DNA from 2 places in the Actinomadura kijaniata genome. Region 2 is predicted to be linked to the other one. Evidence: riboswitches for the same ligand, from Rfam matches in the RefSeq annotation. Region 2 holds a riboswitch; the other holds the start of a gene.
The links. A riboswitch is a leader RNA that binds a small molecule or an ion and turns the genes downstream of it on or off. The one in region 2 is predicted to bind ZMP and ZTP.
Positions count from the first base shown of each region.

Region 1: it holds a riboswitch for ZMP and ZTP, as region 2 does, so the genes downstream of both, glyA (serine hydroxymethyltransferase) here and HNR61_RS30435 (bifunctional methylenetetrahydrofolate dehydrogenase/methenyltetrahydrofolate cyclohydrolase) in region 2, are expected to answer to the same signal.

Region 1 is NZ_JACJIA010000011.1:74,634-78,022, reverse strand. It holds gene HNR61_RS33750 (M23 family metallopeptidase) at 1-818, shown strand, start outside; gene glyA (serine hydroxymethyltransferase) at 785-2,056, opposite strand; ZMP/ZTP riboswitch at 2,115-2,200, opposite strand; gene HNR61_RS33740 (RNA polymerase-binding protein RbpA) at 2,292-2,663, opposite strand; gene secG (preprotein translocase subunit SecG) at 2,784-3,014, opposite strand; gene tpiA (triose-phosphate isomerase) at 3,177-3,389, opposite strand, start outside.
Region 2 is NZ_JACJIA010000009.1:158,390-161,778, reverse strand. It holds gene HNR61_RS30440 (FHA domain-containing protein) at 1-274, shown strand, start outside; gene HNR61_RS30435 (bifunctional methylenetetrahydrofolate dehydrogenase/methenyltetrahydrofolate cyclohydrolase) at 553-1,407, opposite strand; ZMP/ZTP riboswitch at 1,455-1,540, opposite strand; gene HNR61_RS30430 (GNAT family N-acetyltransferase) at 1,776-2,411, shown strand; gene HNR61_RS30425 (hypothetical protein) at 2,377-2,556, opposite strand; gene purH (bifunctional phosphoribosylaminoimidazolecarboxamide formyltransferase/IMP cyclohydrolase) at 2,778-3,389, opposite strand, start outside.

The DNA of each region.
Region 1 (3,389 bases), on a different contig from region 2:
AGCCGCTGCACGGCGTCGGGGGGCTCGGCGCGGCCGGGTTCGCGCTCATCCTGGCCGGCCTGGTGCTGGCCTTCCTGCCGACCCGCCCCGCCGGGCGCGCCCCGGTCCCGCTGCGCTCCCCCGTCGAGGGGCGGTGGGTCCCGGTCAACAGCCCGGCCGACAAGGTCCCCAGCCACGGCACCCACGAGCTGGGCCAGACCTACGCGATCGACCTGGTGCACGCGCCCGACCCGGACGCGGAGTGGAGGCCGGTGCGGCCCGGCGTGGTCGGGGCGCGGGCGGAGGCGTTCCCGGCGTTCGGGCGGCCCGTCCACGCGCCCGCCGACGGCGTGGTGGTCGCGGTCTCGGGGTGGCAGCGCGACCACCGGGCCCGCAACACCTGGCCCGGACTGCTCTACCTGCTGGTCGAGGGCATGCTCTTCCGGTCGCCGCTGTCGCTGGCGACGCTGTCGGCGGGCCGGTTCGTGATCGGCAACCACGTCACCCTCGACCTGGGCGACGGCGTGCACGCGGTCCTCGCGCACCTGCGGCGCGGCTCGGTCCGGGTCCGCAGGGGGCAGCGGGTGGCGGCGGGCGAGGTGCTGGGCGAGGTCGGCAACTCCGGCAACTCCTCCGAGCCGCACCTGCACTTCCACCTGATGGACCGGGCCCGGCCGATGCTCGCGCAGGGGCTGCCGTTCGCCTTCGAGTACCTCGACGACGACGGCGCACCCCACACGGGCGTGCCGGGCGGGCGCAGACCGTTCACCGCGCCCGCCGCGGACACCGCCCGGCGGGACGGGGCTCAGGAGGCCGGGGCCCAGCCCGGCATCGGGTAGGCCGCCAGCAGGTCGCGGACCTCGCCCGCGACGCGCGCGAGCACGCTCTCGTCCCGCTTGGCGGCGGCCCGCACGACCTCGTCGATCCACGCCGCCACGCGCGGCATGTGCTCCTCGGTCAGCCCCCGCGTGGTGATGGCGGCGGTGCCCAGCCGCAGGCCCGAGGGGTCGAAGGGCTTGCGCGGGTCGAACGGGACGGTGTTGTGGTTGAGCTCGATCCCGGCCCGGTCCAGGGCCTGCGCGGCGGGCTTGCCCGGCACGCCCCGGCCGGTCAGGTCGATGAGGATCAGGTGGTTGTCGGTGCCGCCGGAGACCAGGTCGAAGCCCCGCTCCACCAGCGCCTCCGCCAGCGCCCGGGCGTTGGCCACGATCTGCGCGGCGTAGGCGCGGAAGTCGGGCCGCGCGGCCTCCTTCAGCGCCACCGCGATCGCGGCGGTGGTGTGGTCGTGGGGGCCGCCCTGCAGACCGGGGAAGACGGCCTTGTCGATCCGGGCGGCGTGCTCGGCCGTCGACATGACCATCGCGCCGCGCGGGCCGCGCAGCGTCTTGTGCGTGGTCGTGGAGATCACCTCGGCGTGGCCGACCGGCGACGGGTGCGCGCCGCCGGCGATCAGCCCCGCGATGTGGGCGATGTCGGCGGCCAGCACCGCCCCGGCCTCCCGGGCGATCTCGGCGAACGCCGGGAAGTCGATCGTGCGCGGGATCGCGGTGCCGCCGCACCAGATCAGCTTGGGCCGCTCCCTCAGCGCCAGGTCGCGGACCTCGTCCATGTCGACGCGGCCGGTGTCGGCCCGCACCCCGTACCGCACCGGCGTGAACCACTTCCCGGTCGCCGACACCGACCAGCCGTGCGTCAGGTGGCCGCCCATCGGCAGCGACAGGCCCATGACCTTGTCGCCGGGCTCCAGGAACGCCAGGTAGACCGCGAGGTTGGCGGGCGAGCCGGAGTAGGGCTGGACGTTGGCGTGCTCGACGCCGAACACGGACCTGGCGCGCTCGATCGCCAGCAGCTCGATCGGGTCGACGTTCTGCTGGCCCTCGTAGTAGCGGCGGCCCGCGTAGCCCTCGGAGTACTTGTTGGTCAGGACGGAGCCGGTGGCCTCCAGCACCGCCGGGGACACGTAGTTCTCCGACGCGATCAGCCTGATCTTGTCGTGCTGGCGCTGCGCCTCGGCCTCGATCAGCCCCGCCAGGTCGGGGTCCTCGGCCAGCAGATGGGGAAGGGACGGCTGGTGCATGACTGCCTCCGCGCTGGGTCACGCCGGAGGCGCGTGGCGGGCACCCCCGGCTGAGGGGCCCGTCCACCCAGGCGCGCGGTGTCCGGACATGGTTCGCTCCCCGGTGGTGTCTCCACCTTGACCGCGCCAGTCGCGTCCGGCAAGCATAGCGGGCCCTCGCGGCGCGGGGACGCCGACGGCCCGGTTCCCTCCCCCCGTGCGGGGGCGGGACCGGGCCGTCGTGGGGCTGGCGGGCTCAGCGGCCCGCGGCCTCCATGGCGCGCTTGACGGCGGCGCGCTTCTCGCGGAGCTTGGCGAGCGCCTCCTCCAGGATCGCCTCGCCGTCGGCGTCGCTGCGGCGCTCCTTGACGTACGCCAGGTGCGTCTTGTAGGGCTCGGTCTTCGGCGGGGCCGGGGGGTTGTCCTTGTCCTGCCCGGCCGGGAACCCGCAGCGCGGGCAGTCCCACGTGTCGGGGACCGCGACGTCGGTCGCGAAGCTCGGACGGGTCTCGTGCCGGTTGGCACAGTAGAAGGTCACCCAGACCCGGGGGGCCGCGTCGCCGCGCTCGGCCTCTCCCATCGGGCCGGCCCCGACACGGCTGCCCCGAATCGCGTTGCCACTACCCACGGACTACTCCTCGCATCTGTATGCCGCCCGTCCGTCCGCGCCTCCCGAGGGAGAGGCGCGGACGGGCGCGGCGATCGTACGTGTTCTTCGGCCGCTCGGCCGACGTCCCGGCCCGCCCCGTCAGCTCTTGAACAGCAGTCCGAGCGTGACGATCGAGGCGAACCAGATCACGCCGGTTCCCACCGTCAGCCGGTCGAGGTTGCGCTCGACCACCGACGATCCGCCCAGGGAGGACGAGATGCCGCCGCCGAACATGTCGGACAGCCCGCCGCCCTTGCCCTTGTGCATCAGGACGAGGACCACCATCAGCAGGCTCGTGATGATGAGCACGATGGACGTTGCGATGATCACAGTTCAGCGCCTTTTCTGGCCACCCCCGCTGGCGCGGGGTTTCTCATATGCAAGGACGGAGGATCGAGCCGGACGGTTTACCCGTCAGCTACGAAGGGTACGACGAACTCTTCGCTGGTTCGGCAGGAACCCCCGGGACACGCCCGAATTGATCAGATCTGATCAGACCGGGAGGTCCCGGTACCGGCAGATCTTGACGAATTCACCCGCGTCGAGGCTGGCACCACCGACCAACGCGCCGTCCACGTCGGCCTGGGTCATGATCCCGGCGACGTTGCTCCCCTTGACCGACCCTCCGTACAGGATACGCACCTGGTCGGCGGTCTCGGCGTCGTAGAGCTCGCCGACACGGCCGCGGATCGCGGCGCAGACCTC
Region 2 (3,389 bases):
GGTGACCGAGGCGGCCGTCAAGCAGCACCTGCTGCGTCTGTACCAGAAGTTCCGCATCCCCGAAGGCGCCAACCGGCGCACCCGCCTGGCCAACGAGGTCATCGCGATGGGGCTGGTCCGGCCGCTGCCGCCGGTCCACGTCCCGCAGCAGAACAGCCGTCCGGTGGACGGCCGCCCCCCGGGCGAGATCCGCCGCCCGGGACACCCCGCCGCGGGAGGCCACCCCGGGCATGTCACGCGTCCGACGACCGCGGCGGGCCGCCGGGCGAGCTGAGGCCCTACTTATGGCCTTCCGGCCCGAACCCCTCGCCCGGGGGCTCGGGAACCGGCCGAAAAGCGGGCGAGCGCTGCATCGCTTCGCGATCTGCCACAGGGGGCCTCGCCTCCGGCTTCGGCCCCCTGTGGCAGACCTTCGGTCGCGCTCGCGTGCGTGGCCGGGGTCACCAGACCGGCGAAGGATGTGACCCGGAGGCTCGGTCAGGGCAGCGCACGGGCCTCCGGGAAGCACCCGGGCGGGGCGCCCACCGTTCCCCGCCCGGGCTCGGCCGTGGCTCAGATCCCGGCGGCGCGCTCGGCGGCCTCGACGACGTTGGCCAGCAGCATGGCGCGGGTCATGGGCCCGACGCCGCCGGGGTTGGGCGCGACCCACCCGGCGACCTCGCGGACGTCGTCGGCGACGTCCCCGGCGAGCCTGCCGTCCACGCGGGACACGCCCACGTCGAGCACGGCCGCGCCGGGCTTGACCATGTCCGCGGTGATCAGGCCGGGCACCCCGGCGGCGGCGACGACGATGTCGGCGGCGCGGACGTGCGCGGCCAGGTCCCGGGTGCCGGTGTGGCAGAGGGTGACGGTGGCGTTCTCGCTGCGCCGCGTCAGCAGCAGGCCGAGCGGCCGCCCGACGGTGACGCCGCGCCCGATCACGGTGACCTCGGCGCCCTTCAGCGGGACGTCGAACCGCCGCAGCAGCGCCACGATCCCCTTGGGGGTGCAGGGCAGCGGGGCCTCCTCCATGAGGACGAGCCGCCCGAGGCTGACCGGGTGGAGGCCGTCGGCGTCCTTGGCCGGGTCGATGCGCTCCAGCACGCGCATCTCGTCCAGGCCCTTGGGCAGCGGCAGCTGGACGATGTAGCCGGTGCAGGCCGGGTCGGCGTTCAGCTCGGCGACGGCGCGCTCGACGTCCTCCTGGCTGGCGTTCTCGGGAAGGTCGCGGCGGATGCTCTCGATGCCGACCTCGGCGCAGTCGCGGTGCTTCATGTTCACGTAGGCGTGGCTGCCGGGGTCGTCGCCGACCAGGACGGTCCCGAGCCCGACCCGGACGCCCCGGGTGCGCAGCGCCTGGACCCGTTCGGCGATCTGGGCCCGGATCTCCGCCGCCGTCGCCTTGCCGTCGAGAATGCGTGCCGTCATGAACTACCTCCGCGCTGATCCCGCCGGGGCAGGCCCCGGCCGACGTCGCCGGTCACCCAGGCGCGCGGTGTCCGGACTGTCCTTCGCTCCCCGGTGGTGCCCCACCTTGATCGCGCCAGTCGCGTTGCGAGTTTATTGTGCTCTACGGCCCAGCCCCTCCGCGCGGAGCGCTCCGGGGCTGACCGCTCCGCGGGCGAGCGCTGCATCGCTTCGCGATCTTCCGCAGGGGGCCTCGCCTCCGGCTTCGGCCCCCTGCCTCAGCCTACGGACGCGCTCGCGTGCGTGGCGGGTCATGCGCGGTGGTTTCCGAGAAACCTCCGGAAGTGGCCCTGACAGAGGGGCTCTGGCCTGGCCTAACGTTCCATCGCATGAGTGATGCCTGGTACGAGCGTCCTGCGCTCTTCGGCCGTCATGTGCGGCTGGAGCCCCTCACCCCGGACCACGCGGAGGGGCTGTTCGAGGCGGGCCGGGACCCCGGCGTGTGGACGTGGCTGAACGAGGTGCGGCCGGCCGATGTCGCCGGGTCGCGCGCGCTGGTGGAGAAGGCGCTGACCGCCCACCGGGCGCGTCGGCAGGTTCCGTGGGCGCAGGTGGACGCGGTGACCGGCGAGGTGGCGGGCGTGACGTCGTACTACGACGTGACCCCCGAGCACCGGGGGGTCGCGATCGGCCACACCTGGCTGGGCTCCCGCTGGCACCGCACGGGCGTCAACACCGAGGCCAAGCTGCTGTTGCTGGAACGGGCGTTCGACGAGCTGGGCGCGATCCGGGTGACCTGGCACACCCACGCGCGGAACGAGCGCTCGCGCCGGGCGATCGAGCGCCTGGGGGCGCGGTTCGAGGGGATCCACCGCCGGCACCGCATCCGTCCCGACGGCTCCCTGCGGGACACCGCCGTCTACTCGATGATCGACACCGAGTGGCCCGAGGCGCGCGCGGCCCTGCGGGCGAGGCTCGCGGCGGGTCCGGTCAGTCCTGGTCGGGGCGCTGCCGCCAGGCGATGACGCGGTCGGTGCCCTTCCAGCCCAGCTGGCCGGCCATCATCGCGAGGATGATCGCGGCGGCCAGGCCGATGAGCTGGCGCCCCTCCATCAGCAGGGCGGTGGTCTGGGTGGTGATGGTCAGCAGCAGCGTCACCAGGACGTCCATGGGCTCTCCGTGAGCGTTCGCGGATGGGGGCTCGCGGCGGAGGGCGAGCGGTGTGTCGGGGGTCGCGCTTGGTCAAGGGCGGACCAATGACGCATGACCTGGCCGAGGGTACCAACGCGAAAACGTAAAACTTCCCAAGATCCTCAAAACCACCCGTTCGGACCATGCCGGGCCCGGCCCCTCCGGGAGGGACCGGCCCGGCGTCGTCCGTCGGCGGCGGATCAGTGGAAGAAGTGCCGCACGCCCGTGAAGTACAGGGTGACCCCGGCCCTCTCGGCGGCCTCGATGACCTTGTCGTCGTTGACCGAGCCGCCCGGCTCCACGATCGCGCGGACCCCGGCCTCGGTCAGCACCTCCAGGCCGTCGGGGAACGGGAAGAACGCGTCCGACGCTCCCACCGAGGCCGCGGCGCGCTCGGCCCCGGCCCGGGACACGGCCAGGCGCGCCGAGTCGACCCGGTTGACCTGGCCCATGCCGACGCCGGTGGTGCCGCCGTCGTGGGCGAGCAGGATCGCGTTCGACTTGACCGAACGGCACGCCCGCCACGCGAACGCCAGGTCCGCGAGGGTCGCCTCGTCGGCGGCCGGCCCGGCCTTCAGCTCCCAGGCGGAGGGGTCGTCGCCGGGGGCGTCCACGCGGTCCACGGTCTGGAGCAGCAGGCCGCCGTCGACACGCCGGTACTCGGTGTCGCTCGCGGGGCCCTCGGGGCACACCAGCAGGCGGATGTTCTTCTTGCGGGTGAGGATCTCCAGCGCCTCGTCCTCGAAGCCGGGCGCGACCAGCACCTCGGTGAACACCTCGGCGACCTGGGCGGCCATCGCGGCGGTGACGGG